3 regions of the Rhodosalinus sp. FB01 genome follow, and region 1 is predicted to be linked to each of the others. Evidence: riboswitches for the same ligand, from Rfam matches in the RefSeq annotation. Region 1 holds a riboswitch; each other region holds the start of a gene.
The links. Region 1 has a riboswitch for S-adenosylmethionine ahead of metZ (O-succinylhomoserine sulfhydrylase). Riboswitches for the same ligand answer to the same signal wherever they lie in the genome.
Positions count from the first base shown of each region.

Region 1 (9,494 bases):
GCTTCGCGGACGAAGCCCAGGCTTTCGTCGTTGAAGCCGCGCGCCTCCACCGCGATCTCGGCGTCGGGCGGCAGGGCGATGCGCGCCATGTAGGACGCGCGGCCCTCGATCGAGCGGCTGTCCTGCGCCGAGACGCCCGGCGCGAGCGCCGTCAGGGCGAGCGTCAGGCCAAGCGCCGCAACGCGATGAAAAACGGGCATGGAACGTCTCCTTGCGGGGTGATGTGTCATCGGAACGGTGTCCGCCGGGCGCGAGCGTGCCGGCATTCTGTAACGGGCGCGCGACCCCGCGGCCATCAGACGCCCACCTCGGGGCCGAGGCACTGCATCGGCTCGTCGCTTTCCCCCGCCTCGTAGAGCGGCACCGCGGTGTCATCCTCGAAGATCGCGGTCAGCCCGCCGCCCGGTGCGCGGAAGAACTGCCAGCATTGCGGCCCGAGCCGGTCATCCTCGTAGACGAAGCAGATGTAGCCGCGCGCGTCCTCGTACCAGCGCCCCTCGATGCACTCGCCGTCGAGGAAGGACCAGACCACCTCGCGGTCGTCCTTGTATTCCTCGACCCCGTAGGCCTGCCCGGACTGACCGTAATAGAGCGTCTTTCCGCGCGTGTAGGCGTCGAACTCCTCGGCGTTCATGGGCTCGGCGGCCGCAAGCGGCGTTGCGGCCAGAAGCGCGGCGCAGGTCAGGGCGTGAAGGGTGCGGTACGACATTTTTCGAACCTGCCATGGCGGCGCGGCGATGTTAACCGCTCATTGCAGCCGAGGGGCCGGCATGCGCGGTCCATCAGGGCAGGCGCCGCAGCATGTAGGCCACGCGCTTGCCCGGCAGGAACGCGCCTTCGCCCACCGCGTCGAAGCCTTCGCGCGCGTGAAAGGCCAGCGAGGCCGGGTTCGGCGGGGCCACGTTCACCTCGCATGCGATCAGGCTGCGCCCGCTCGCCCGCGTCGCGTCGTAAAGCGCGGCGTAGAGCCGCCGTGCGAGACCGCGCCCGCGCGCGTCCGGATCCACGATCACCCGGTCCACGTAGACGAAAGCGGGATAACGCGCCTTGAACCAGCGGAAATTCGGGCTGTCATAGGCCGCGCCCTCGTCGAAGGCGATCAGGAAGCCCGTGCCGTCCCCGAACGCCGGCGCGGCGAAGGCGGCGGCGCACATCGCCTCGAGGTCGCCGGCGCGAAGCGGCGATGTCTCGGCCTCGTGCATCCGGTTGAGCCGCAGCGCCCTGGCGCGAAGGTCGGGGTCCGCGCCGCGCAGGTCCGACATCGCGGCGGGGGCGGCGGGCGTCTTGCCCGTTGCGGGGGCAGGCGGGTCATCGCGGCGCGGCGCGGTCTTTCCGGTCCTCGTCATCGGTCGTTTCCTCGCTGCTCCGCCAGAACGATGCCATCCTCGGGGATCATAGGCGGGGCGGCTCTGCCCTTCCATCCCGTCGCGCCAGTGGTTAGGTGAAGAAAAACCGAAAGCGTGCGCGAATGGCCTTTTTCAGAAAGCTCAAGGACCGTCTTTTCAAGTCCTCGTCGAAGATCGACGAGGGGCTCGAGGCCATTGTCGAGGAGGGCGGCGCCGTCGAGCCGGACGCGCCCGGGCGCGGGCCCGAGCATCCGGCCGAGCCCGAGCCGTCGCCCGAGCGCGAACCGACACCGATCCCCTCGCCCGCGCCCGAACCGGAGCCGGAACCGGAGCCCGCGCCGCGGCCCGCGCCCGAGGAGGAGCCCGCGCGCCCGCCCGAGGAGGAGCCCGCCCCGGCCCCGTTCGAGCCGCCCGAAGAGCCGCGCCCGGCGGACCCCGAGCCCGCGACCCCGCCGCGCGAGCGCCCGCAACCGGGCGAGCCGGGGCCCGGGCCGATGCCCGTGGAGATCCCCGGCGACACGCCGCAGGAAGAGCCGCCGCAGGAAGGCCGCGGTCTTCTGGGCCGGCTTCTGGGGCGCCGCGGCGATGCGCCCGTCATGCGGCGCAGCCTCGACGACGAGATGCTGGAGCGCCTCGAGGAGTTGCTGATCGCGGCCGACATGGGGGTGGATACGGCCCTGCGCGTCACGGCGAACATGGCCGAGGGCCGGTTCGGCCGGAAACTCTCTGTGGAGGAGAGCAAGCGCCTGCTCGCGCAGGAGATCGCCCGCATCCTGGAGCCGGTGGCGAAGCCGCTGCCGATCTATGCCAGGCGCCCGCAGGTGGTTCTGGTGGTGGGCGTCAACGGGTCCGGAAAGACGACGCCCATCGGCAAGCTCGCAAGCCAGTTCCGCGCCGCGGGCAAGCAGGTCGTGATCGCCGCGGGCGACACGTTTCGCGCCGCCGCGGTGGAGCAGTTGCAGATCTGGGGCGAGCGCGCCGGCGTGCCGGTGCTGACCGCGCCGGAGGGGTCGGACCCCGCGAGCCTCGCCTTCGACGCGATGACGAAGGCCGAGGCCGAGGGCGCGGACCTTCTGCTGATCGACACCGCCGGGCGGTTGCAGAACCGCCAGGACCTGATGGAGGAGCTTGCCAAGATCGTGCGGGTGATCCGCAAGAAGGACCCCGACGCGCCGCACAACACGCTTCTGGTGCTGGACGCCACCACGGGCCAGAACGCGCTCAACCAGGTCGACGTGTTCCGCAAGATCGCCGACGTGACCGGTCTTGTCATGACGAAGCTCGACGGCACCGCGAAAGGCGGGGTGCTGGTGGCGCTCGCCGACCGCTTCGGTCTGCCGATCCACGCCATCGGCGTGGGAGAGCAGATCGACGACCTCGCCCCCTTCGATCCCGAGGAGTTCGCCGCCGCGCTGACCGGGCTGGACAACTCGGCATGAATGGACGCGCCCGCGGGGGCGCCGCCCCCGCGGCAGGGGCCGCGCAGCCGTCGCCGTCGGCCCCAGACACCCGCCATGCCCGCATGGCCTCTTCGAATCGCTGCTCCGCACCGCGAACCGGCCCGCCCGCGCCACCGCGCCCGGTGCGCGCCCGGCCAGGGCGGGCGCCCGAAACAGCGCGGCGGGCATGAGCGCGTGGCTCGTCTCGCTCGAGGGCACGGCGGCGGGCGAGACGCTCGCCGCCGCGCTCGCGCTTTTCGCGGCCTTCCTGCACGCCGTCTTCGGCGCGCTGCAGAAGGGCCGGCACGACCCCTGGCTCAGCCGCGGCGCGATCGATGCCGCCTATGCGGCGATGGCCGCGCCTTTCGCCCTTTTCGTCGTGCCCTGGCCCGAGCCGCACATGTGGCCGATCTTCGCCGGGGCCATGGCGATCCACCTGGGCTACAAGATCCTGCAGGCCCTGGCCTACACGCGGGGGGCCTATACGGTGGTCTACCCGGTGGTGCGCGGGACCGGGCCGCTCTTCGCGGTGCTGGGCGCGCTCGTGATCTTCGGCGAGGCGTTCACGCCGATGCAGTGGCTGGGCCTCGCGGTCCTTCTGGCGGGGATCTTCGGCCTCGCCGCCTACAACCTCGCCTTCTGGCCCACAGCGCGCGAGACGCTGCCCGCGGCGCTCGGCCTCGCCTTCGCCACGGGGCTCTTCGTGGCGCTCTACACCACCTGGGACGCCTACGGGATCCGCGCCACCGCCGATCCCTTCACCTTCCTCGCCTGGTTCTTCCTGCTCGACGGGATCATGCTGCCGGGCTTCGTCTACCTCCACTGGCGGCGGATGCCGGCGCGGCCCGCGGCCGCGGGCCTGATGCTGCGCGGCGTGATCGGCGGCCTCGTGGCCTTCGGCAGCTTCGGCTCGGTGATGCTGGCCACCCGGCTCGACGACGTGGGCGAGGCGGCGGTGCTGCGCGAGACCTCGACCGTCTTCGCCGCCCTCATCGGCTGGCTCGTGCTCAAGGAGACGGTTGGGCCGCGCCGGATCACGCTGATGGCCTTGATCGCGGCGGGGGCCGTGATAGTGGAAGCCAATGGCTGACAACCGCCCCACCGACCCGAAGCCCGTGGCTCCCTGGCTCAAGCAGACGCTGGAACTGGGCCCGCCGCTTCTGTTCTTCGTGATCTACCTGCGGCTCAGGGACGACGTCTTCACCATCGCCGGCACGGAATATTCCGGCTTCATCGTGGCGACGGTAGCCTTCGTGCCGATTCTGCTTGCCTCGATTGGGGTGCTCTGGTGGCTGACCGGACGGATGAGCCGGATGCAGGTCTTCACCGCGATCATGGTGGTCTTCTTCGGCGCGCTCACCGCCTGGTTCAACGACGAGCGCTTCTTCAAGATGAAGACGACGATCGTCTACGGCTTCTTCGCGGCGCTGCTCGGGCTTGGGCTTCTGCGGGGGCGGAGCCTGCTGGCCTACGTGCTCTCGGAGGCGCTGCCAATGCGCGAGGAGGGCTGGATGATCCTCACGCGGCGGCTGACGGCGATGTTCGCCGCGCTCGCCGTGGGCAACGAGTTCGTCTGGCGCACCATGTCCACCGACGCCTGGGTCAAGATCGAGACCTTCGGCTTCCCGATCCTGCTTTTCGTCTTCCTCTGGTGGCAGATCATGGCGCTCCAGCATCACATCGAGGACGGGGACGAGGGCGGGCGCTGAAAAAGGGGGGCTGTCCGCCCCCCTCGGGGCGTCGCCCCTCACCCCCCGAGAGTATTTGCGCCAAGAAGAAGGGGCGGGCGCGGCCCTAGCCCTTCTGTCCGAACAGGATCTTCTGCGCCTCGCGGTCGTCGGCGGCGGAGCTGCGCATCTCGGCGGCGAGGTCGCGGCCCGTCCGCACGGCGGGGCGCGCGCCCACCTCCTCGAGCCAGCGCTTCATGTGGGGCTTGTCGTCCAGCGTCTGCTCTTGGCCTTCCCAGAGCGAGGCCCAGGGCCAGATCGCCATGTCGGCGATGGAGTAGAACTCCCCGGCCGCGTAACGGGTCTCGGCGAGCCGGGTGTCGAGCACGCGGTAGAGCCGCGCGGTCTCGTTGCGGTAGCGATCCTTGGCGTAGGGCAGGTCCTGCGGCGGATCCATGGCGGGCGCGTATTTCAGGAAGTGATGCGCCTGGCCGGCCATCGGGCCGAGCCCGCCCATCTGCCACATGAGCCACTCTTCCACCGCCACGCGCTCGCGCTCGGTGCTTCCGTGGAAGCGCCCGGTCTTGCGGGCGAGATATTGCAGGATCGCCCCCGATTCGAAGACGGAGATGGGCCGGCCGTCGGGGCCTTCGGGGTCCACGATCGCGGGCATGCGGTTGTTGGGTGCGATCTTCAGGAACGCGGGGTCGAACTGGTCGCCCTTGCCGATGTTCACGAGCTTGACCTCGTAGGGCAGCTCCATCTCCTCCAGCGCGATGGCGATCTTCCAGCCATTGGGCGTGGGCCAGTAATGCAACTCTATCGGTCGGGTCATCCGGGCCTCCTGTGCTCGCCGTCAGGATGACGTGTTCGGCAGCAATGACAAGGCCGCGTCCCCGTGCGCCGGCGCAAGAAGCCGTGACCATCGGGGTTGCGGGCGTTGGGGCAGCTGGGCGCGGAGCGCTGCGAGCGGCAGGGTCTCGGGGCGGCGGAGAAGTGCGCGGTAGAGTCCGAAGACGCCCGGGCGGAGATAGGCCGACCAGTGGCAGACGCGCCGCGCCGGGGCCGCGACGGGGAAGCCGCGCGCGCGCAGCACGGCGAGGGTGGCCGGGTCGTCGAGCTGGAGCGTGAGCGCGCCGGGCCGGTCGCCGAGACCGTGGCCGAGCGTGAGGTCGCCCCGCCGCGGCGGGGCGATCAGCCGCTCGAGCAGGAAATCGAAGAGGTCGTTCTCGCGGCTCGTGACGTTGACGATCTCCGCCGCGCGGCCCGCGGGCGTGGCGAGCGCCGCCTCGGCACGGCTGGCGAACTCGGCGCCCGCGAGCAGGATGGCGCGGGTCACGGCCCGCTCGGGCAGCCGGGCAAGGGCTTGCAGCACCACCCGCGCGCCGAGCGAATGGGCGAGCGCATGGATCGGACGGTGGGGCGCGGTGGCGTGCAGCACCTCGATCGCCTGGGCAAGCGCCGCCCCCGCCCCCGCCGCGCGGTCGTAGGCCTGCCAGATCGTGCCGCGCGCGTTCCAGCCCAGCGCGATGCCGAGCCCTTCCTCGGGACCGCCGGCGCCGAAGCCGAGGCCGCGCGGCCAGCTGAGCGCCTTCCAGCAGTCTCCGCGCTCTTCGAGCGAGAGGATGTGGCCGTGCGGGCAGCGCGCGGGGTGGCCGGGACGGAACTTGTAGCCATGCACCATCACGATGATCGGCCCGCTGCCCGTGCGCGCCGCCTCGGCGAGCAGCGGCCCGGGCGCATCGGCACTCCCGTGCAGGTGCGGCGTCTCGCCCAGTGCATCCAGTCGCAGAAGCGGCATCGCCCATGCCCCACTACATGTTGTGGGCAACGCTTAGGGCGGCCATACGAAACTGGCGTGACGGCGGGGTTACGGATTCGTGACGGTGTTGACGTGCAACAGCGCCGCGGGTAACCGCGGTCCCGTGGCGATTTGTTCACCGGATTGCGGGCCACGCGAAAGATACCGCTAAAGAGGTCAAGACGAAGGGCCCCCGTTCGCTTGACCGCGCGTGGGGGCTTTTTCGTCCGGGCGAGCCCCGGGGGAGGTGCAGGATGTCGGAGGGCTGGAAGCCGCGCACGCGGCTGGTGCATGGCGGCGCGCGGCGCTCGCAATACGGGGAGGTGAGCGAGGCGCTCTTCCTCACCCAGGGTTTCGTCTACGACAGTGCCGAGGCCGCCGAGGCGCGGTTCCGCGCCGCCGGCCCCGACGAGTTCATCTATGCCCGCTACGGCAATCCGACGGTGGCAATGTTCGAGGATCGCATCGCGGGCCTCGAGGGAACCGAGGACGCCTTCGCGACCGCGAGCGGCATGGCGGCGGTGTCGGGCGCGCTCATGTCGATGCTGCGGGCGGGCGATCATGTCGTGGCCGCCCGCGCGCTTTTCGGTTCCTGCCTTTACGTGCTGGAGGAGGTGCTCGCCCGCTACGGGGTCGAGGTGAGCTTCGTGGATGGCACCGACCTCGATCAGTGGCGCGCGGCGCTGCGCCCCGGCACGCGCGCGGCGTTCTTCGAATCCGTCTCGAACCCCACGCTGGACGTCATCGACATCGCCGCCGTTTCGGACATCGCCCATGCCGCCGGCGCGACCGTCGTCGTGGACAACGTCTTCGCCACCCCCGTCCATTCGCGGGCCGCGCTGCAGGGCGCGGACGTCGTGATCTATTCCGCCACGAAGCACATCGACGGGCAGGGCCGGGTGCTTGGCGGCGTCATCCTCGGAACGCGGGAGTTCATCCGCGGGACCGTGGAGCCCTACATGAAGCATACGGGCGGTGCGCTTTCGCCCTTCAACGCCTGGGTTCTCCTGAAGGGCCTGGAAACCATGGATCTGCGGGTGCGGGCGCAGACCGAGACGGCCGCGCGGCTGGCCGCGGCGCTGGAGGGTCATCCGAAGCTGTCGCGCGTCCTCTATCCCGGCCTCGCCTCGCATCCGCAGCACGCGCTGGCGCAGCGGCAGATGGGCGCAGGGGGCACGATGCTCGCGCTGGAGCTCGCCGGCGGGCAGGAGGCGGCGTTCCGCTTCCTCAATGCCCTCGATCTTGTCGTCATCTCGAACAATCTGGGCGATGCGAAGTCGATCGTCACCCATCCTGCCACGACGACCCATCAGCGCCTGCCCGAGGCGCAGAAGGCCGTGCTGGGGATCACGCCGGGGCTCGTGCGGCTCTCTTGCGGGCTCGAGGACGGCGACGATCTGCTGGCCGATCTGACCCGCGCGCTCGACGCGGCATGAGCGGTCCGGGGGCGGCGTGAGCGCCGGGCGCGGGCCGGAAAATGCTGCGTCGCCGTTGGATTTCCGCCCGCGCCCGTCCTATGTCTTCAGCCGACAGAGGATCTGCCGAAGGGGCGAGCCCGATGAATGTGCATGTGAGCGAGATGGAAACGGCGCCCGACCGCAAGGAGGCCGAGATGGCGCTGGCCCGGCTGCGGCGCTGGATCGAGGACGCGAGCGAGGAAGAGATCGCCGCGCTCGACCCGGCTGTCCTGCGCCTGCTGCCCGGGCACGACGGCTACCCCGAACTCGCGCGCGACTATCCGGATGATTTCCGCGCCGACGCGGCCTACAAGGCCACGCTGCCGGACCTTCAGAACGGCCCGGCCGCGCTCATCCGCGGCGCGCGGCGGCCGATCCAGCATGTGGGCATCTCCAACTTCCGCCTGCCGATCCGCTTCCATACCCGCGACAACGGCGACCTGACGCTCGAGACGTCCGTCACCGGCACGGTGAGCCTGGAAGCCGAGAAGAAGGGCATCAACATGAGCCGCATCATGCGGAGCTTCTACGCCCACGCCGAGCGGGTGTTCAGCTTCGACGTGATCGAGGCGGCGCTCGACGACTACAAGAGCGATCTCGACAGCCTCGACGCGCGCATCATGATGCGCTTTTCCTTCCCCGTACGGGTGGAGAGCCTGCGCTCGGGCCTGTCGGGCTACCAGTATTACGACATCGCGCTCGAACTGGTGGAGACGGCGGGCCAGCGTCGCCGCATCATGCATCTGGACTATGTGTATTCGTCCACCTGCCCCTGCTCGCTGGAGCTGTCGGAACATGCGCGGCGGGAGCGGAGCCAGCTCGCCACGCCCCATTCGCAGCGGTCGGTGGCGCGGGTCTCCGTCGAACTGACGGGCGAGGGGTGCCTGTGGTTCGAGGATCTCGTGGAACTCTGCCGCCGCGCGGTGCCCACCGAGACCCAGGTGATGGTCAAGCGCGAGGACGAGCAGGCCTTCGCCGAGCTCAACGCCGCGAACCCTATCTTCGTGGAGGACGCGGCGCGGCTTTTCGCCGCCGAGCTGGAGCAGGACGCGCGGGTGGGCGACTTTCGCGTGGCGGCCAGCCACCAGGAGAGCCTGCACAGCCACGACGCGATCTCGGTGCTGACCGAGGGTGACACCTTCGCCGCCGAAAGCCTGGATCCGAAGCTGTTCGCCACGCTGATCCACGCGCGCTGACGCGCGCTCAGCCGCGGTGCCGGCTCATCCACCAGGTGATGCCGCCAACGCGGACGCCGGCGCGGCTGTCGCCCTCGGCCGTGTCCCGCGGCGGTTGCACCTCCTCGGCCCCGGCGGCGAGCGCGGTGCGGTGCGCGGCGGCCGGGTCGGCGACCCAGACATGCACATGCGCCTCGGGCCCGTCCGGGGCCTGGCCGATCATCACCGTGCCGTCGTCGAGGCGCAGCGTCATGTGCCTGATCCCGCCGCCTTCGTGGCGGTGCGCCTCCAGCACCTCCGCGCCGAACACGGCCTTCAGGAACTCGGCCTGCGCCGCCGCATCGGAGACGATGAGGTAGGGGGCCACGCTCGTCTGCCCCTCGGGTTTCCAGTCCATCGCGTGCCCTCCACCTCGCGAGCGTCTCACGAAGACGCGGCGCAGGGCAAGGCGCGCGCTTGACAGCCGCGCGACGGCCCGCCAACGCTCCGCCTCATGTTCGATCTGCGCCCGGTTGGATACGTCATCGGCCTGCTCGTCGCCGTGCTCGGCGCGGCGATGCTTCTGCCGATGCTGGTGGACATCGCCGAGGGGCGCGGCCACTGGCCCGT
Region 1 covers NZ_JBGFSH010000001.1:327,473-336,966, reverse strand. Annotated here, with positions in the region: gene AB6A65_RS01635 (META domain-containing protein) at 1-200, opposite strand, end outside; gene AB6A65_RS01630 (hypothetical protein) at 296-709, opposite strand; gene AB6A65_RS01625 (GNAT family N-acetyltransferase) at 783-1,346, opposite strand; gene ftsY (signal recognition particle-docking protein FtsY) at 1,469-2,785, shown strand; gene AB6A65_RS01615 (EamA family transporter) at 2,973-3,875, shown strand; gene AB6A65_RS01610 (inner membrane-spanning protein YciB) at 3,868-4,494, shown strand; gene AB6A65_RS01605 (glutathione S-transferase N-terminal domain-containing protein) at 4,580-5,287, opposite strand; gene AB6A65_RS01600 (DUF726 domain-containing protein) at 5,309-6,253, opposite strand; SAM riboswitch at 6,368-6,446, shown strand; gene metZ (O-succinylhomoserine sulfhydrylase) at 6,508-7,689, shown strand; gene folE2 (GTP cyclohydrolase FolE2) at 7,812-8,906, shown strand; gene AB6A65_RS01585 (VOC family protein) at 8,914-9,282, opposite strand; gene AB6A65_RS01580 (TrkH family potassium uptake protein) at 9,379-9,494, shown strand, end outside.

Region 2 (9,494 bases), on a different contig from region 1:
TGAGCTGGACGAGGCTCTTGCTGTTCTGTCGAGCTTCGACGAGGGACCGGACCTCGTTCTCTACTACAAGCATCTCATGGTGCTGAACGGAGAAGAGGAATACCGTCTGCATTTCAACGAGACGGATGCTCTCTCGGATGCCCAACGTCATTATATCGAAGCGCAATACGAGCTTTTCCGGGTCTGGTTCGACGACTGGGCCAGGAAAGAAGGGCTGTAGCGCTCATGCGGGTGATCGACAGCCATACGGCAGGTGAGCCGACACGCGTCATCGTTGACGGCGGTCCCGATCTGGGAGACGGGCCGCTCGCCGAACGTGCGGCGCGTCTCGAAGCGGAGCATCGCGACTTCTGCACGTCGGTTCTGTGCGAGCCGCGGGGGCATGACGCCATGGTCGGCGCCCTTCTGGTCGCGCCCACGGATCCCGGTTGCGCAGCCGGGGTGATCTTTTTCAATACGCTGCAAAACCTCGGGATGTGCGGTCATGCGACCATCGGTCTGACGGTCACGCTGGCGCATCTTGGCGCCATCCGGCCAGGTGCCCATCGGATCGATACGCCCGTCGGGGCCGTGGACGTGGACTTGCACGATGCCCATACCGCTTCGGTCGTGAACGTTGAAAGCTATCGCCTGCACAAAGGCGTCTCTGTCGCCGTCGACGGCGTGGGGGAGATCACGGGCGACGTCGCGTGGGGGGGCAACTGGTTCTTCCTTGTGAAGACCTCGCCGCTTGCCATCGCGCCACGGAATATCCGGCCCTTGACGGATCTGGCGCTCGACATTCGAAGCGCGCTGGAACGCGACGGGATCACCGGCAGGAATGGCGCCTGGATCGATCATGTGGAGCTGTTCGGCCCACCCCTGGACCCGCGCGCCCGCAGCAAGAACTTCGTGCTTTGTCCCGGCGGCGCCTATGATCGCTCTCCCTGCGGGACCGGGACCTCTGCCAAGCTGGCGTGCCTCGCATCGGACGGAGAGTGGCAAGCAGGGCAAGAGTGGATTCAGGAAAGCATCATCGGAAGCACCTACGGCCTAAGCTACGAGCCAGGTGCCGATGGGGGCATCGTGCCGACGATCACCGGCCAGGCTTTCGTCACATCCGATGCGACTTTGATCTTCGATCCCGCCGACCCCTATCTGCGCGGGATCCGTTACTGAAATGCGGTCATGCCAAGAAAAGGCGCATCGGCCGCTGGCCCCCATCGGGATGAAATGACGGATCAATCCGACCATGATGTGATCGTCATCGGCGCCGGGGTGATCGGCGTGAGCATCGCGATCGCACTTCAGGCGGCGGGCCGCGATGTCCTGCTTGTCGATCGAAGCGCCCCCGGAAATGGCGCGTCGTTCGCGAACGCAGGTGCATTCGCCTTTTCGGACATCGTTCCGCTCGCGACACCCGGGATCATTCGCGCCGCGCCCAGGTGGCTCGCGGATCCCCTGGGTCCGCTCTCCGTCGATCCGTCCTACGTCTTCGCGATCGCGCCCTGGCTTTTGAGGTTCTGGCGGGCAAGCTGGAAGGATCGCTTCCCCAGGCTGATGGAAGCGCAAGCCGCCCTCATGGAGTTGTCCCGCGCCGCCCTCGAACGCCAGGTGGCGGATACGAGCGGCGAACATCTGCTGCAACGAGAGGGACAGCTCAGGGTTTACCAGGGCGCCCGACGGTTCGAGCGAAGCCGTTCCTATTGGGACGCCTGCCGGCAGTACGGCATTCGATTTGATCTGTTGGAGTCGCCGGCCGAGATCGCGGAACTCCAGCCGGGCCTCAGTTCCGAATTCACCCACGCCGGATATACGCCCGACTGGATCAACACGCGGGATCCCATGCTTTGGCTCGAGCACCTCCTGTCGGTGTTTCGTGCGCGGGGCGGCGTGGTCGATAGGCTGGACGCGCGCGCTCTGCAGGCCGGGGACGAACGGATCACGCTACACGGGGCGGAAGTCACGCTTTCGGCGGGCCATGTCATTGTCGCCGCGGGTGCCTGGTCGCGGACACTTGCGATGTCTCTTGGCGATCGCATCCCGCTCGAGACGGAGCGCGGCTACAACACGACAATTCGCCAAGCAGGCTTCGACCTCCGGACCCATATCACGTTTGCGGACCACGGCTTCGTGGCCTCCCGCATCCAGGACGGCGTTCGTGTCGGCGGCGCGGTCGAGCTGGCCGGTCTGGTTCGTCCGCCGAACTTCAAGCGTGCAAAGATCCTTCGCGACAAAGCCAGCGCGTTCATGCCGGGTCTGGACGCCAGTCGGGGAAGGGAGTGGATGGGGTTCCGCCCTTCCTTGCCCGACAGCCTGCCGGTCATCGGCCATGCGCAGCGCACGGATCGGGTCGTTTACGCGTTCGCCCACGGGCATCTCGGGCTGACTCAGGCGGCCGGAACAGCCGAGTTGGTGCAAGCCTTGATCTGTGGGGTGACCCCACCGCTGGACGCCGCGCCATTCTCGGCGCGGCGTTTCACATGACCTGGTGCGGAATGAACGTTCCAGCCGAAAACATCATTCAGGCGCCTACGTCCCTTGATGACGGGCCACCGTTCCGGGCGATCGGTCTTGAAGGGTTTTCTGCCGCGCCCGACGCCGCGCATCGCCACACGGGGCACAGAGCTTAGCCAGAGGTCAGACATGCGAAGCACTCGGACGATCCATGTAATTTCGTGTCATGCCGAAGGAGAGGTCGGCGACGTGATCGTGGGCGGCGTGGCGCCGCCCCCCGGAAAGACGCTCTGGGAGCAGCGAACCTACATCGAACAGCAGGAGTCGCTGCGCAATTTCATGCTCAACGAGCCGAGGGGCGGGGTGTTTCGCCATGTGAACCTGCTGGTCCCGCCGAAAAATCCCGATGCCGATGCGGCCTTCATCATAATGGAGCCGGAAGATACCCCCCCGATGTCGGGCTCCAACTCCATATGCGTCGCGACGGTGCTGCTGGACTCCGGGATTGTCCCGATGAAGGAACCCGTCACCGAAATGGTTCTCGAGGCGCCGGGCGGCCTTGTCCATGTTCGTGCGACCTGCCGAAACGGCAAGGCAGAGAGCATCAGCGTACGAAACGTTCCCAGTTTTGCTGACAAGCTGGACGCGAAGCTCGAGGTCGCCGGGTTTGGCACCCTCACCGTGGATACCGCGTATGGCGGAGACAGTTTCGTTGTCGTCGATGCTGCGGCGCTCGGGTTTTCCATGGTTGCAGACGAGGCGGCCGATCTGGCCAGGCTGGGGGTCGGGATTACGCGGGCCGCCAATGAACAGCTCGGGTTCACCCATCCCGAGAACCCGGACTGGGACCATATTTCGTTCTGTGCCTTCCGCGGCCCGGTAACGGCGACGCGGACAGGCCTCGAGGGACGGTCCGCCGTTGCGATCCGACCGGGGAAAATCGACCGCTCGCCAACTGGAACTGCCGTTTCTGCGCGAATGGCCTTGATGGCCGCCAGAAATCAGTTGCGAGTGGGGCAAACCTTCGAGGCCGTGTCGATCATCGGCTCGACCTTCATCGGCACGATCCATGGGGAAGCGCAGGTTTCAGGCCGGCCTGCAATCGTCCCGCAAATCACCGGTCGAGGATGGATAACCGGCATCCATCAGCACTTGCTCGATCCCGATGATCCCTGGCCGGAGGGCTACAGGCTGAAGGATACATGGGGTGTATAGCTTGGGCGCGTTTCCCGAGAGCCCCATTCGGTCCGAGACCCTCAGCCTGGTCAGAAATCAATGAGAAAGGAAAAGTACCGTGATCGGAAAACATCTTATCGCAGGCGAATGGATTGGAAACGACGAGACGTTCGCGAACGCTCCCGTGGAAGGCGATCCTGACAATTTTGCCGCCGGCAGCCCGGAGCACGTCGACCAGGCGGTCCGCGCGGCAGAGGAAGCTTTCACATCCTATTCCGAACTGTCCCGCGCCGCGCGAGCGACTTTCCTGCGCACCATCGCGGATGAGATCGAAGCGCGTGGAGCCCGGATCACTGAAACCGGCACGAGAGAAACCGGCTTGCCCCCGGCGAGGCTCGAGGGAGAGCGGGGCCGCACATGTGGACAGCTCCGCCTCTTCGCCGAGCATATCGAGCAGGGTGAGTATCTGGATCGGCGCCACGATCCCGCCTGGCCGGACAGGGAGCCCGCTCCGCGCCCGGATCTTCGGATGATGCAGCGGCCGATCGGGCCTGTGGCCGTGTTCGGTGCGTCCAATTTCCCGTTGGCTTTCTCGACGGCTGGCGGCGACACGGCCAGCGCGCTGGCGGCTGGCTGCCCGGTGGTGGTGAAGGGGCACGGCGCACATCCCGGCACCGCCGAGATCGTGGCCGAGGCCATTTCGGCAGCCATCGAAGCCTGCGGCGTCCATCCAGGTGTCTTCTCGCTTGTCCAGGGCGGCAGCCGGGAGGTCGGGCAATCGCTCGTTCAGCACCCGCTGATCCGTGCGGTGGGGTTCACCGGCAGTCTTGCCGGGGGGCGGGCGCTCTATGATCTCTGCGCGAAGCGGCCAGAGCCGATCCCCTTCTTCGGCGAACTCGGTTCGGTCAACCCGATGTTTCTGTTGCCTGGGGCGGTCAAGGCGCGCGGCGACGAAATCGCGAAAGGGTGGGCCGGATCGCTCACCATGGGGGCGGGACAATTCTGCACCAATCCCGGCATCGCCATTTTGATCGACGGGCCCGAGGCCGACTCCTTCATGGACGCAGCCACCGCGGCACTGGACCCCGAGGCGGCGCAGGTGATGCTGACGGACGGTATTGCGCAGGCATATCGTGCGGGCCGCGACCGTGTGGCCGCCAGCAAGGGAGTGCAGGAGATCCTGACATCGACGTGCGACCTGCGGACTGCCACACCCTATCTCTTCGCCACGACCGGCAAGGAGTGGTTGGAAAACGACGTGCTTGGCGAAGAGGTGTTCGGCCCGCTGGGTCTGATCGTGAAGGTGTCGGATTCCGGCGAGATGAAAGATGTCGCCCGGTCGCTGCAAGGACAGCTGCCATGTACCCTTCACATGGACGACGCCGACACCGAGAGTGCGCGCGGCCTGATGCCGATCATCGAGCGGAAGGCTGGGCGCCTGCTGGCCAATGGCTTCCCGACCGGTGTCGAAGTGTGCGACAGCATGGTGCATGGTGGCCCCTATCCGGCCAGTACGAATTTCGGTCATACCTCGGTCGGCACGCTGGCCATACGTCGCTTTCTGCGGCCGGTCTGCTATCAAAACATTCCCGGCGAACTCCTGCCCGAAGACTTGAGGTAGAAAGCGAGGGGGCGCCCTTGGGCCCGCCCCCATGGGGCGGTCAAGGCTGGCCTGCTGCCGGTTTCATGGTGGACCTTGCCGGGTCCTCGGTCCGGGCCTCATGCGAGCTCCGGGCGGGCTTCGGTTGGGCCGCACCGGCGCTCGGCGTCAAGTTGCCGATCGCGGCTGATCTCTGCCGCCTCACCCACCTGCGCTGACGATGTGCGCCACGTCGAGCCGTGCCGCGTCACCCTGCACGCGGTAGGCCAGCAGCGGCCCGTCGCCGCCCGCCGAGTAGTCGAGGCAGAGGGCGTTCAGCGCCTGGAGAGCCGGCCGCCCGTCGAGCCAGTAGTGGCCGAAGAAGACGGGTCTCGCGCCGGCGGGGTAGGCGCCGGCGCGCGCGAACTCCGGCAGGGGCCCGGGCGGCAGTTCGGCGGGATCGGGCACCGATATGGCGATGTCCGCCCAGCTCGCCGCTTCGCCTTGCCACCACTTGAGGCGGACATGCGCGCGGCGACGCCCATCCTTGTCGTGGAAGACGTGCCCCTCGGGCAGAGGGACTTCCGGCCCCTTCGTGGTCGTCTCGACACGCGCGTGGAGCGCGTGGTCCTTGTCGGCGGCGGCAACGAGCTGATCCTCGTCGAGGACGCCGTCCCGGGTCTCCCGCGCGAGCGCCGCGATGACGGCCTCGTCCCAGCAAGCGTGCACCGCCCGGAAACGCGCCGTTTCCAGGTAAAGCGGCAGGCTCTGCATCCAGGCGAGCACCTCCCGCGTCGCGGGAGCGTCCGGCGGGAAGGCCTCGAGGAAGCTGCGGTGCTGCGCGGTGTTCTTCGCGCTTCGCGCGCGGAGCGGTTCCCCGGTCCCGGGATGCCGCGCGTGGTAATGGAGCGCGTTGAGCTCGTGGTTGCCCATGACCGCGCGCGCCTTGCCGGCGTCCATGAGGCTCCGGACCGTGCGGATCACGCCCGCATTGTCGGGCCCCCGGTCGATGAAATCGCCGAGGAAGACGATCTCGCGATCGGGCGCGTCGTTGATCCAGCCCGCGGCGCTTTGGCGCCAGCCGAGCTTCGGAAGAAGCGCGTGGAGTTTCTCGCCCTGGCCGTGAATGTCGGGGATGATGTCGTGCATCAGGCCTCCTCGTGATCGAATGTGTCCATCGGGATCTCGGGGGCGCGCGGCGCGCAGTCCGCCAGCACCCGGTCGAGCATCGCCATGCCGGGCGCGCGGCGGATCCGGTAGCGATCGATCGGCAGCGCCCTGCCGCAGTCGCAGCCGCGGGCCCGGTTCTCGGGCGTCCAGTGCCAGGAGCGCACGAGGTCCACGCCGGCGATCCCGACCCGCCGGGTGACGCCGTGCTTCGGCGGACCGTGCGGCGGCAGGGCCTCGGCCTCCACGACGGTCCCCTCCGGCACGGGCATGCCGCGCCCGTCGTGGCGCTGCCACGGGCCCCAGAGCCGCTCAGCGCCAGACATCGGAGAGCTCCGCGCCGCGCCGGTCGGCGAGCGCCCAGCGATGGCCGTTGAGGATCCGCACGGCGCGCAGATGCGGCCAGAACCACTTGTATCCCGGGTAGAGGAAACATCCGTGGGCGGGCGGCGGGAGCTCGAGCTGCTCGGCGATCGGCGCGAGGGCCTGCGCCCCGTGGCCCTCGAGCTCGAGGCGAATGGCGATGTAGCTGACAGGATACGCCGTGATCAGCAGGCCCGCGACGAGGTGGTCGCGCCGCCCGCGCTCCGGGCCGTTCGGGCGGGCGAGGATCGCCTCGAGCATCACGAGCGCGCGGGCGCGCTCCTGCCAGCGGGGCACCACCGCCCGCGCGAGGCTCCGGCGCACGAACGCCGTGCGCGCCGTCGCGGCGCATTGGTCGGGAAGGTCGAGGATCATGAGGGAACTCCTTCGGCACGTGACATTGGCCGAAGGCGCGCGGACACCGCGTCACGCCGGTATCTTACCGGAGCGACACCTGCGTCGTGGCGCACGACAAGGCGGGTTTTGGGAGAGGTCCGCATGGGCCACCCTTTCGTTGCCAGTCTTCGGCCGCATCCCCCACTCTGGGGTACCACCTTGCTGGGTCAGCAGGTTGGCGAGAGCGCTAGGGCTCTTCTCAAGATGCATAATAAAAATAGTCGTTCTGCCGAAGGAGTGCAATCCCCGGTGGGGCAGGCGCGCATATGTTGGTGATCTGGCAAGGACGGTCGGAAAGCAGCGGTGCATCTCGTGCGGAGGCGGCCGGGAACCGTCTCGCACCGATTGGATCCTGTCGACGCTCCAAAGCGCCACGCGCGGGCGTCACGCCAGCGCGCTCCCGCGCATCTCTCCGGTCGAGCGTGTCGCGCCTTGGCCGGCTTCGGCGCCCCGGCCACCGCCGAAGATACCGGATCTGACGAGACGCAGATTTGCGGTGGCAGGCCGCGCCGCGAAGGTGGCGCGGCCCGCTTGCCGGCTCAGTCGCCCGGCGTCAGCTTGTGGACCGCCCCTCCGTCGACGGCGGTGTAGAGGCTGCCGTCGGGGCCCAGCACGAGCGAGCGGAAGCGCGCGGGCGGCATCGGCAGCGTCATCTCGGTCACGTCACGCACCGAGATCTCGCCTTCGTGGGTCTCGAGCTCGATCACGTCGATGCGCTGGCCGATGGGCGTTCCGCCAAAGCCGATGCCCAGCAGGCCGACGGCCAAGGCGCCGTCCCATTCGCCCCATTGCTCGCCCTCGAGAAAGGCAGCAGAGGATATGCCCTGCGACCAGCCGTTGTTCTCCCAGATCGGCGGCATCGCGTCGGGATAGGTCTCGAAATCCGTCATCGGCATGAATGACGCGCGTTCGAAGCGGTTCATGCCTTCGTCCTGGTTGGGCATGTACCCGCAATAGCCATCGGGACAGTCGCCCCGGCCCGCCATGTTGTCACGCGGGTCCCAGCCACCGTTCCCGCCGTTTTCCAGCACCGTGATCTCGTCGGAGTGCCATGGCCCGTGCTCGGTGATGATGGTGTCGCCCGTTTCGGGGTGAAAGGCGATGCCCTGCACGTTGCGGTGCCCGTAGGTGTAGGTCCGCGTGTCGAAGCCTTCGGGCGGGGTGTTGTCGGGGTGCGCACTTCCGTCCGTCTGGATGCGCAGCACCTTGGAGCCCATGAGCGTCGGGCTTTGCGGGATCTCGGGATTGTGGTTGTCGCCCGTGGTGAGCCACAGCGCCCCCTCGGGACCGAAGCGACCGCGCCCGCCGTTATGGGCACCGGGCCCGCCGAAGGGATGATCGGAGTCCTCCATCTTGTAGGGCACGTCATCCACGATATCGACGCGGTTCGAAACGGCGGTGAAGTCCTCGTTCACGGTGAAGCGCATCAGCCGGTTGGTGTGCGGATCGGACATGTCGGACGTGGCATAGACATAGATGCGCCGGTTGGTCTCGAACTCCGGGTCGAAGGCGACGCCCATCATCCCGGCCTGACCTTCGCAGAACAGGTCCGACCCGTTCGACGGGTAGCCATCGACGTCGCCCATGCCGTAGAGCGCGTTGACCGTCCCATCGGGCAACCGCACCGAAAGGCCGTTGCACTTCTCGCTGAACAGCATCGTTCCATCGTCGAGGAACGCGATGTCCCAAGGGCTGTCCAGCCCGTCGAGCACGACTTCGTGCTGAAGGCTGGTGGTGTTCATCCCCACCTGGGCGAAAGCCGGCGATGCAAGGATCGCGGTCCCGGTCAGCAGCGATGCGACGAAGGCCCTTTGATAAGCCATGTGATCCTCCCTTGAATGCCTTCCGACCAATGCGGCCTCCCGGAATTGATCGTCGGGAGGCGTTGGCGGTTAAGCTGTAAACGTAAGCACGATCGTTTTCCGATCAAGGCAAGCGCATGTCCGACATCCGACCGCCCGGGCCTTTCGCGCGTCGGTCGAAGGCGCGTGTCACGTGGACCGCAAGGCTGGCGATCTCCGTGTCCGAAATATCCCTCGCGGTCTGGATCATCGGAACCGAGTCCGGGCCGACGCGCGCGCCGGCTCTGTAAGTCTTCAGCCGGTTCGCGATGTAGTCCGGCGCCTTGTCGGACAGCTGCGGATAGCTCGCGACGCCCTGCGCCTCTTTGCCGTGGCAGGCATCCGTGCGGTGTAGCCCGACGGCGGCATGTGGCAGGCGACACGCGACGCGGCTCGTCTGTCGATGATGGCCGAGCGTGGGCGTCGATTCGGTTCGCCAGTCGGCCACGGCGAAATTCAGCGAAGAGCTTCGGGCGTTCGGGGCCAGCAGGGCGACCATCGTCACGCGAACTCCAGAAAGCTGATCCCGGCCAGGA
Region 2 covers NZ_JBGFSH010000015.1:1,058-10,551, reverse strand. Annotated here, with positions in the region: gene AB6A65_RS15645 (dihydrodipicolinate synthase family protein) at 1-220, shown strand, start outside; gene AB6A65_RS15640 (proline racemase family protein) at 226-1,158, shown strand; gene AB6A65_RS15635 (NAD(P)/FAD-dependent oxidoreductase) at 1,213-2,466, shown strand; gene AB6A65_RS15630 (proline racemase family protein) at 2,626-3,651, shown strand; gene AB6A65_RS15625 (aldehyde dehydrogenase (NADP(+))) at 3,731-5,233, shown strand; gene AB6A65_RS15620 (metallophosphoesterase) at 5,414-6,340, opposite strand; gene AB6A65_RS15615 (hypothetical protein) at 6,340-6,684, opposite strand; gene AB6A65_RS15610 (hypothetical protein) at 6,671-7,096, opposite strand; SAM-I-IV-variant riboswitch at 7,222-7,330, opposite strand; gene AB6A65_RS15605 (sorbosone dehydrogenase family protein) at 7,657-8,940, opposite strand; gene AB6A65_RS15600 (cytochrome c) at 9,044-9,463, opposite strand; gene AB6A65_RS15595 (YeiH family protein) at 9,460-9,494, opposite strand, start outside.
Region 2: another riboswitch for S-adenosylmethionine. It lies ahead of AB6A65_RS15610 (hypothetical protein); the one in region 1 lies ahead of metZ (O-succinylhomoserine sulfhydrylase).

Region 3 (9,494 bases), on a different contig from region 1:
TTGCAGGGCTCCGCGGATCTTGTCGCCCCGGTGCCGGCGCCGGCCGCGGGGCTGATGCTGCTTGCCGGGCTGGGCGGGCTGGCCGTCATGCGGAGACGCAAGCGCGCCTGACCTCGGCGTCTCGACGCCCGACGACGGCGGCTTGGTGACAAGTCGCCGTTTTTCGTTGGGCATGAGCCCCGACATGCATAGGCAGTCCGAGCGGGTCCGATCGGCACGCGGCGGTGACCAAAGCCCCCGGAGACACCTGGCCGCCGCCGCGGCGCGCGGCGGGTGCGAAAATGGCTTCGTTTCGGGAAACGTCGTCGAAGCGGTCGCCCTGCGACTGGATCGTCGGTGCGCTTGCATGGCTTCGTTTCGGAAAACCGACGCGAGGCGCAAGGTGTCCGCCGCCCGTCGCCCGACCTTCCGAGGGTGCGCCGGGATCGGCTTCGTTTCGGAAAACCGCCCGTCATATGGCTTCGTTTCGGAAAACCGACGCGACGCGCCAGGTGTCCGCCGCCCGTCGCACGACCTTCCGAGGGCGCGCCGGGATCGGCTTCGTTTCGGAAAACCGCCCGTCATGCCGGAACGCCCGCCTGGCGCAGCCAGTCCACCCAGCCCCGGAACGCGCGCTTCCGCGCGCCCCTGGCCTCCCGCAGGTAGCGCCGGGCGAGTTCGCTCTCCGGCGCATGTTTCTCGCGGACGCGGGTCTCGACAAGCTGGCCGTCGATCCACGTTTCGGTCACCTTGCGACCGACGAGCACCATCGCGTCCTCGACGCCGGGCGCGTGACCGGGCCCGCCGGCCAACGCCGCGAGCCGGGCCTCCAGCCCGGCGACCCGCGCTTCCGCCCGCGCGAGCACCAGCGCGCGGGAGAGCCCCTCCTCCTCCCGGAAGGCCGCCGCGGCGGGCAGTTCCGTACGATCGAGGATCACCGTGAGCCATCTTTGCACCGCCTCGGGCGCGGGCGCCGCGGTCAGCCCGTGGCGCCGGGCGTTGCCCGATGCCCGTGCCTTGCCCGAAGCGGAGCGCGGCCCGGTACTCCGCTGCGCGTTCCGCCGGTTGGCGGCGACCTGGCGCGCGCTGGTCACGACACCTCCGCCACCGCCTCGATCGGGCGGGCGGCCTGAAGCGCGTCGAGATCCCGCTTCACCTCGCGGCGGCGCGGCTCGAGCTCGGCGATCTTGCGGTCATGGAAGCGCGTCGCGACCTCGCCGGCCTGCCAGAACTCGGCCATCAGCGCGACCATGTCCAGTCCGAGCGCCGCGATCTCGGCCTCCGCCGCGGCCACGGTCCCGGCGTCGCGCGACACCGCGCGCGCCGCGAGCTCGGTCGCCTCGCTCAGGGCGCCCGGCCGGTCGAACGGCGCTTCGTGGAAATCCTCCTCGGACTTGCCGGCCTCGATCCACGCGTCCCAGGCTTGGTCGAGATGCGCCTCGTGGCGGGCGTGGCAGGCCTCGACGACGGCCTCCGTGATCTTGTGCTCGACCTGGCGCGCAAGGACGCGGTCGCGCATCCGGCGGTGCTGCAGCAGGTCCCACTCGATCGCGATCAGGTTTTCCGCGATCACCGCCTCGTAGGGCGTGACGGGCGCCAGCGCGCGCAGAAGCCCCGCCTCGAAGGCGGGGAATGCGGCCGGCGACTGGCCGGGCAAGGGGTCCCGGCCCGGCAGCAATTCGAGGAAGGACGCAAGTCCGAAGCGCTGCGGATCGGGCGGCGTCAGGGCGGTTCCGGGGTCTGATGTCGTGGCCATCATGGCCTCCTTCTGGCTGGGCGACGCGGCGGCGCGCGCCGTCGTCGCGGTGGGTGCGCGGCCCCGATCGGCCGAGGGCGCCGCATGCGCGCGGCGGTCCCGACGGCACGGGGCCGGCAATCAATTGCACCAGGAGAAGGAAACGCCCCTCTTCGTTGCCGTGTCGGCCACATCGCCTTGCGGGCAGCCACCTTGCCGGGGTCGGCAGGTTGGCGGAGGCTCGCGCCCCACTCATGATGCACGCGCACATTACCTCATTCGCGAATCGTCGCGCAACCCCAATCCTCGCGCCCCGGTCTCACCCGGGGCGCGCGGGTCATCCCGCGGCCGGCGCCCGGAAGGCGAGCCGCATCTGCTTCTCGGTCTCGATCAGGGCGAAGAAGACCGCGCCGATCGCCACGATGATCACGCCGTCGGCCAGCGGCACCGGCGCGGTCCCCATGATCCGCTGCAACGGCGGCAGGTAGGTGATGGCGACTTGAAGGCCGGTCACGGTCAGAACGCTGATCCAGACGACCCGGGTGCCCAGCAGCGCCGTCAGGCGCAGCGAGGCGCCGTGGATGTTGCGGATGAAGAAGAGGTAGAAGATCTCGAGAACGACGAGCGTGTTCATCGCCATCGTCTGCGCCAGCTCGACCGGATACCCCCGGTCGGTCGCGTAGAGAAAGGCGCCGAAGACCGCGGCGAGAAAGAGCCCCGAGACCAGCACGAGTTGCCAGATCAGCCCGCCGGTCAGCAGCGGCTCTCCGCGCGGGCGCGGCGGGCGGCGCATGGTGCCGGGCTCGGACGGCTCGAAAGCCAGCGCGATGCCGAGGGTCACGGCCGTGACCAGGTTCACCCACAGGATCTGCACCGCCGTGATCGGAAGCGCGAGGCCCGCGAAGAGCGCCAGGATGATCGTCATCGCCTCGCCCGCGTTGGTGGGCAGGGTCCAGCTGATCACCTTCTTGATGTTGTCGTAGACCGTGCGCCCCTCGCGCACCGCTGCCGCGATGGACGCGAAATTGTCGTCGGCCAGCACCAGTTCGGCGGCCTCCTTCGCCGCCTCGCTGCCCTTGAGCCCCATCGCGATGCCGGCGTCGGCGCGCTTGAGCGCGGGCGCGTCGTTCACCCCGTCGCCGGTCATCGCCACGGTGAGCCCGCGCGCCTGCAGCGCGGTGACGAGGCGCAGCTTGTGCGCGGGAGAGGTGCGCGCGAAGATGTCGGTCTCCACCACCATGTCGGCGAGCGCGGCGTCGTCCATCGCCTCGAGATCGGCGCCGGTGAGCACGCGGTCGTGGTTCGTCAGACCGATCCTGGCCGCGATGGCGCGCGCCGGCGCCGCGTGATCGCCGGTGATCATCTTCACGCGGATGCCCACGGCGTGGCACTCGGCCACGGCCTCGATGGCCTCCGCGCGCGGCGGGTCGATCAACCCGATCAGCCCGATCAGCGTGAGGCGCCCCTCGAGATCGGCGCTTTCGAGGGTTTCCATCTCCCGCGGCGCCGGGCGCGCCGCAACGGCGATCACCCGCTGGCCTTCCGCGGCCAGCGCCTCGACCTCGTCGCTCCAGTGCCCGGCGTCGAGCGGCGCCACCCCGCCATCGGGCGCGCGCTGGTCGGCGCAGAGCGCGAGCACCGCCTCGGGCGCGCCCTTGACGTGGATGCAGGCCTCGCCGCCGCGGCCGTGATGCAGCGTCGCCATGTAGCGGTGCGCCGCGTCGAAGGGGATCGCGTCGGCGCGCCGCCACGCGCGCAGGGGCTCGGCCCCGTCGCCGGTGATCTTGCCCGCAAGCGCGATGAGCGCGCCCTCCATCGGGTCGCCCTCGACGTGCCAGCCATCCTCCGCGCCGCGCAGCCGCGCGTCGTTGCAACGCGCCGCCGCGCGGGCGATCTCGGTCAGCACCGCGTGCTCGTCGGGATGGGCGTCCGCCTCGCGCCAGCGCACCGCGCCCTCGGGGGCGTAGCCGCTGCCGCCCACCGAGTAGACCCGGCCCGCCGCCGCCAGCGTCGCCGCCATCATCTCGTTGCGGGTCAGCGTACCGGTCTTGTCCGAGCAGATCACCGAGACCGAGCCCAGCGTCTCGATCGCCGGCAGCCGGCGGACGATGGCGTTGCGCCGCGCCATCGCCTGCACGCCCACCGCCAGCGTGATGGTCAGCACCGCCGGCAGCCCCTCGGGGATCGCCGCGACCGAAAGGCCCACCACCGCCATGAAAAGCTCGGAAAACGGCAGGTGGTCCACGAAATAGCCGTAGCTCAGCAGCGCGCCGGCCACGATCAGGATGAAGAGCGTGAGCCAGCGCGCGAAGCGGTCCATCTGCGCCACGAGCGGGGTGGTCAGCGTCTCCACGCGGCCCAGCATGCCGCTGATCCGGCCGATCTGCGTGTCGGCCCCGGTGGCCACCACGACGCCGCGCCCCGCCCCGGCCGCCACGAGCGTGCCTGAAAAGAGCATCGGGCTCCGGTCGCCCAGCGACACCTCCGCCGCGACGGGCGCGGTGCCCTTGTCGACGGGCACCGACTCGCCCGTCAGCACCGCCTCCTCGGCCTTGAGCCCGCGCGCCGTGATCAGCCGCAGATCCGCGGGCACGCGGTCGCCCGCCTCGATCAGCACGATGTCGCCCGGCACGAGCCCGGCCGCGTCGAGGCTCGTGCGCCGCCCGTCGCGCAGCACCGTCGACTGCGGCGCCAGCATCCCCCGGATCGCGGCCATCGCCTGCTCGGCCCGGCCCTCCTGGATGTAGCCGATCACCGCGTTGACGAGCACCACGGCGAGGATCACGCCGGTGTCGATCCAGTGCTGCAGCGCGGCCGTCACCGCGGCGGAGGCGATGAGCACGTAGATCAGCACGTTGTGGAAGTGCCCCAGGAACCGCAGCACCGGGTTGGGCGCCGGCGGCTCGGGCAGGCGGTTCGGCCCGTGCTCGGACAGCCGGCGGGCGGCCTCCCCGGCGCCGAGCCCGTCGGGCCCCGTCGCGAACGCGTCGAGCAGGTCCGCGGCGGGGCGGGCGTGCGGGGCGGTCTCGCGGGTGTCGGTCATCGGCTGCGCCTCGCCTTTCCCGACGCCGCGCGTTTTCGCTCACGACGCCTGCTTCTCCTCCGTCCGGATCTCCGGGATCTCGGTACGTTCCTTTTCGGGCGCGCCGCACAGCAGGTCAACCGCTTGATCGGCCGCGTCCTGGAACGGCTCGAGCACGATGCCGGCGCCCGCGCCGAAAAGCGCCTCGGTGTCGCGGGGGTGATGCGAGGCGACGGCGATCCGGCCCGAAAACCCCGCCGCCCGCGTGAGCTGGATCAGCGTCGTGCGGGTGTCCTCGTGGCTCAGGCCGGTGGGGTGGATCGGCACGGTCGAGACGATCCAGTCGGCCTGCGAGAGCGGAAGCTCGGCCACGAACTCCGGGTCGGTCGCGTCGCCGAACTCGCTCGCGAGGCCCAGTTCGCGCCACCGCCGCACCGCGAGCGGGTTGAAATCCGCCCCGAGCACCGTGACGCCGCGCTTTTGCAGCCGCATCCCGATGGCGGTGCCGAACCGGCCCAGCCCGAAGACGATCACCTTGTAGCGGTCGCCGCGATGCGCGGCCGCGTCGGAGGGCTCGCGCGGGGTGCCGCGGCGCTCGAAGATCCCGAGCACCGGCTCGAAGAGCGCGTAGAGCCGGTGCGAGTAGGTGATCATGTAGGTGGAGGCCGCGATGGTGACGAGCCCGACCATGGTCACGAGGCCGAGCGCGTCCTCCTCGACATGGCCGATGGAGACCCCCATCGCCACGAAGATCAGCGAGAACTCGCTGATCTGCGCGACCGTCAGCCCGGCGAGGAAGCCGGTGCGCTTGCAGTAGCCCATCGCCCCCATGATCGCGAGCACGATGAGCGGGTTGCCGATCAGTACGAAGAGCGAGAAGACGATCGCGCCGGTGACATGCGTGCCCAGAAGCGACAGGTCGAGCGTCGCGCCGAGCGCGATGAAGAAGAAGAGCAGCAGGAAGTCGCGGAGCGGGGCGAGCCGCGCCGCGATGGTCTCGCGGTAGGGCGTGGAGGCGAGCGCCACGCCGGCCAGGAGCCCGCCCACCTCCTTGCCCAGCCCCACGAAATCCCCGATCGCCGCGAACATCGCCGCCATGGCGATGGCGAAGATCACCAGCAACTCCTGCGCGCGGGCGAGACGCTCGGTCAGCGGATCGGCGATGTAGCGCACGAAGAGCACGACGAGCGCGACCATCGCCACGCCCGAGACGAGCACCGACATCACCGTGCCGCCGCCGTGGCCGCCGCCCTCCGCCGCCGCGCCGATCCCGATGGCCGAGAGCACGATCATCGCCAGCACGACGACGATGTCCTGCACGATCAGAAAGCCGAGCGCGATCTGCCCGTGCAGGCTGTCGATCTCGCGCTTGTCGGAGAGCAGCTTGACGATGATGATCGTCGAGAAGAACGTCAGCGCCACCGCGACGTAGAGGCTGGTGACCGCGCCCAGCCCCAGCGCGAGCCCGATCAGGTAGCCGAAGACCGAGGTGAAGGCGACCTGCCCGAGCCCGGTCGTGAGCGACACCGCGCCGAGCGACCGGATGAGCTTCACGTCGAGCTTGATGCCGACGAGGAAAAGCAGAACGGCGATGCCGAGCTGCGACAGAAGATCGATCTGCGCGTCGGCGCGCACGACGTCGAGCGCCGAGGGCCCCGCGATCAGGCCGACGGCGATGAAGCTCACGATCAGCGGCTGGCGCAGCGCGATCCCGAAAAGCCCGATGGCCGCGGCCATCACCAGCAGAAGCGCGACCTCGGCGAAGGGCGAGTGGGTCAGCGCGTCGATCATGCGTCCCGCCCGCCCGGGGGCCCGGGCGAGGCGCCCGCCCTCGGCGCGTCCGGCGCGCGCGCCCGCGTGGCGTAGCTGGCCAGGAACGCCGCCAGGTCCGCGTCGGCGATCCGCCACCCCTTGCCGATCACGATCGCGCGCAGCTCGCCCTGCCGGATCCAGCCGCGCACCGTCGCCTCGCTGACCTTCAACCGGTCGGCCACTTCCTTGACCGTCTGATACGCGTCGCGGGCCATGGCATGGACCTTTGCCGTGTCGTTGCGTGACGGATAGCGTTCTTTGGTGCAATCGGGGTGATTTCGGTGAAATGATTTTCCGCAGGCACCGGTTGGGGTCAAGAACGTGACGACCCGTCGGCGAGAAGGGGGCATGCGATGAAGACGATCCTGCTGGCCACCGACTTTTCCGAGCGCTCGGACCGGGCGTTCCGGCGCGCGTCCCTGCTCGCCCGGCAGGTCGGCGCCACCCTCGTGGTCGTCCATGTCGTCGACGACGACCAGCCGCGGCGCATCCTCGACAGCGAACGCGAGGCGGCCGCCGGGCTGCTGGAGGATCTGCGCGCCACGGTGCGCCGCGTCGACGGGCTCGCCTGCGAAACCCGCCTGGTCCTGGCCGACCCCTTCGCCGGCATCGCGCAGGCGGCCGCGGAAAGCGCCGCGGACCTGCTCGTCATCGGCCCGCACCGGCGGCAGGCCCTGCGCGACGTCTTCGTCGGCACCACGGCCGAGCGCACGATCCGGTCGGTGACGACGCCCGTGCTGATGGTCAACGCCCCGCCCGTGGCGCCTTACGCCCACGTCATGCTCACCACCGACCTCTCCGACGGCGCCGCCGCGGCGGCCCGCGCCGCGGCGCGGCTCGGGATCGCGGGCGAGGCCCGGCGCTCGATCCTGCACGTCGTCGACGCGCCGGTGGGCCATCTCGTCCTCGGCGGCAACGTCGCGCCCGAGGGGCGCGCCGCCTACCGCGACGACGCGCGCAGCGAGGCCGCGCGCGAGCTTGCGGCCTTCGTCGAGGCGACGGGCCTCGGCACGCTCCGCCAGAGCCCGCGCCTGAGCGACGCCGCCCCGGCCGACGCGATCCTCGAGGCCGCGCGGGAGGAGGCGGCCGACCTCGTGGTGGTGGGCACCCACGGCCGCAGCGGCCTCGCGAAGCTCTTCCTGGGCAGCGTGGCCGAAGCGGTGCTGCGCAAGGCCGACCGCGACGTTCTCGCCGTCCCGCCCGCCGCCGCCTGAGCGGGCGGCGGATCGCAACTCGCTACGATCGCTGTCCGAGGGTCTTCCTCTCCAACATCGCGCCCGCAGACACTGTCATCCTATGGTTCTTTCCGCGAATCACTGGACCGTGAGAACGACAGGTTCTTCCCGAATCGGTAAGGCGATACTCTAGTCGCAGCGACAGCCACCGGACTAGGCGGGTGATGGAAAGTTTGTTCCGGTTTCCTGTGCGATCAGACCGAACGCTCACGCTGAGTCCAAGATTTTTCGGCAATTTAACGCGTTTAACACGTCGCCCTGTTGTACTATGAACTTGTCTCATGATGGGACCTATCATTCGCACACTGGTGCCGATGGCGTGTGACGGCAACGGCCCGAGCTTTACCTGCGTAAATCTTTTACGTGGAATGAAGTCGGCTGGGCTTGACACACATCTATACGTAACACGAAACCGGCTTTCTATAGGTGACTTGCCCCACGCAAACGCAGTTCCAAGCTTTCTTTCGTGGGTCCCGTATACCTTCGTCGAAGCGCCCGCATCCCGGCGTATCGAAAATTGGTTTCTTTCCGACATCAAGCCGGGCGAACTTGCATATCTTTGGCCGGCGGCATCTTTGGACGCGCACCGACAAGTGTATAAGCAGGGAAACCCAATCATTATGGAGGCCATTAACACGAGAATGTTAAGGGCAAAAGAAATTCTCGATCAGGCGTACGAGGATTTTGGATCCGCACCACAACACTCTATCACCCGCAAGAGAATTGAAGAAGAGGAAATAAAACTCGAATATGCGTCAGCAATATTTACATCAAATCGTGAAGTTGAAAAAGCCCTCCAAGGAAGCCATGCTCAGAATAAAATTCTGTCGTCCAGCTATGGTATAAACCTGCGGAACGCATCACCGCAGAGAAATTACGAGGAAAAGAAGTCATTAAAATATATGTTTTGCGGCTTTGCATGTGTGCGCAAGGGTGTACATTTTTTGCTTGAAGCCTGGAAAAAAATGCCTGAAAATCATCAATTGATCTTGGTGGGTGATATTGAGCCAATTATTAGGGATAAATACTCAGATCTACTGAGTAGCGAGCACGTCAAATGCGTTGGATTTGTCAAAAATGTTCATCCTTGGCTTGCCGATGCAGATGTTTTTGTGTTTCCGTCTCTTGAGGAAGGAGGTCCGCAAGTGACATTTGAGGCTGCCATGCATGGGCTCCCGATCATTGCTTCGCCCATGGGCGCGAGCCGCCTCGGTGAAATTGAAGGCACTATGGAAATCGTAAATCCAACGCACGTCGAGGCCATGTTGGAAAAGATGCTCAGCTTAAGTTGTGCAGAAAAACGAGCAAAACTGGGTCGGAAAGCGCGCGAAGAGGTCGAGCAGTTCGACTGGATGAAGATTGGAGCGCGACGAACTACATTGCTAGCTGACTTTTTTCATTTTGAAACGCCTTTGAATTTCGAGCGGTAGAAGGGGGGCGACGGTATTCTCGTACCGCCTCTCTGCGAGCCGCTGTGAAGTATGCTTCAACGTTGATCGCGATTGGGATGCCGAAAGAGCGCGGACTCGGCCACATGCTGCGAGGCCGGACGGCTGCTGCAAGCGCCACGGCATCAGGTCTTCGTTGCCGCTTTGGGAAAAAACTGTCGAGGAGTACGCGGAGGGTGTCGACGAGGCAATCGATGGGTCTCACGCTGGACATCCTTGAGGTGGCGACGCGCGAGGCGAGCACGATCAACTCCTCGCGCACG
Region 3 covers NZ_JBGFSH010000006.1:3,282-12,775, reverse strand. Annotated here, with positions in the region: gene AB6A65_RS10435 (VPLPA-CTERM sorting domain-containing protein) at 1-111, shown strand, start outside; gene AB6A65_RS10430 (hypothetical protein) at 561-1,073, opposite strand; gene AB6A65_RS10425 (hypothetical protein) at 1,070-1,735, opposite strand; SAM-I-IV-variant riboswitch at 1,877-1,980, opposite strand; gene AB6A65_RS10420 (cation-transporting P-type ATPase) at 2,052-4,757, opposite strand; gene AB6A65_RS10415 (cation:proton antiporter) at 4,797-6,527, opposite strand; gene AB6A65_RS10410 (helix-turn-helix domain-containing protein) at 6,524-6,763, opposite strand; gene AB6A65_RS10405 (universal stress protein) at 6,902-7,762, shown strand; gene AB6A65_RS10400 (glycosyltransferase) at 8,065-9,213, shown strand.
Region 3: another riboswitch for S-adenosylmethionine. It lies ahead of AB6A65_RS10425 (hypothetical protein); the one in region 1 lies ahead of metZ (O-succinylhomoserine sulfhydrylase).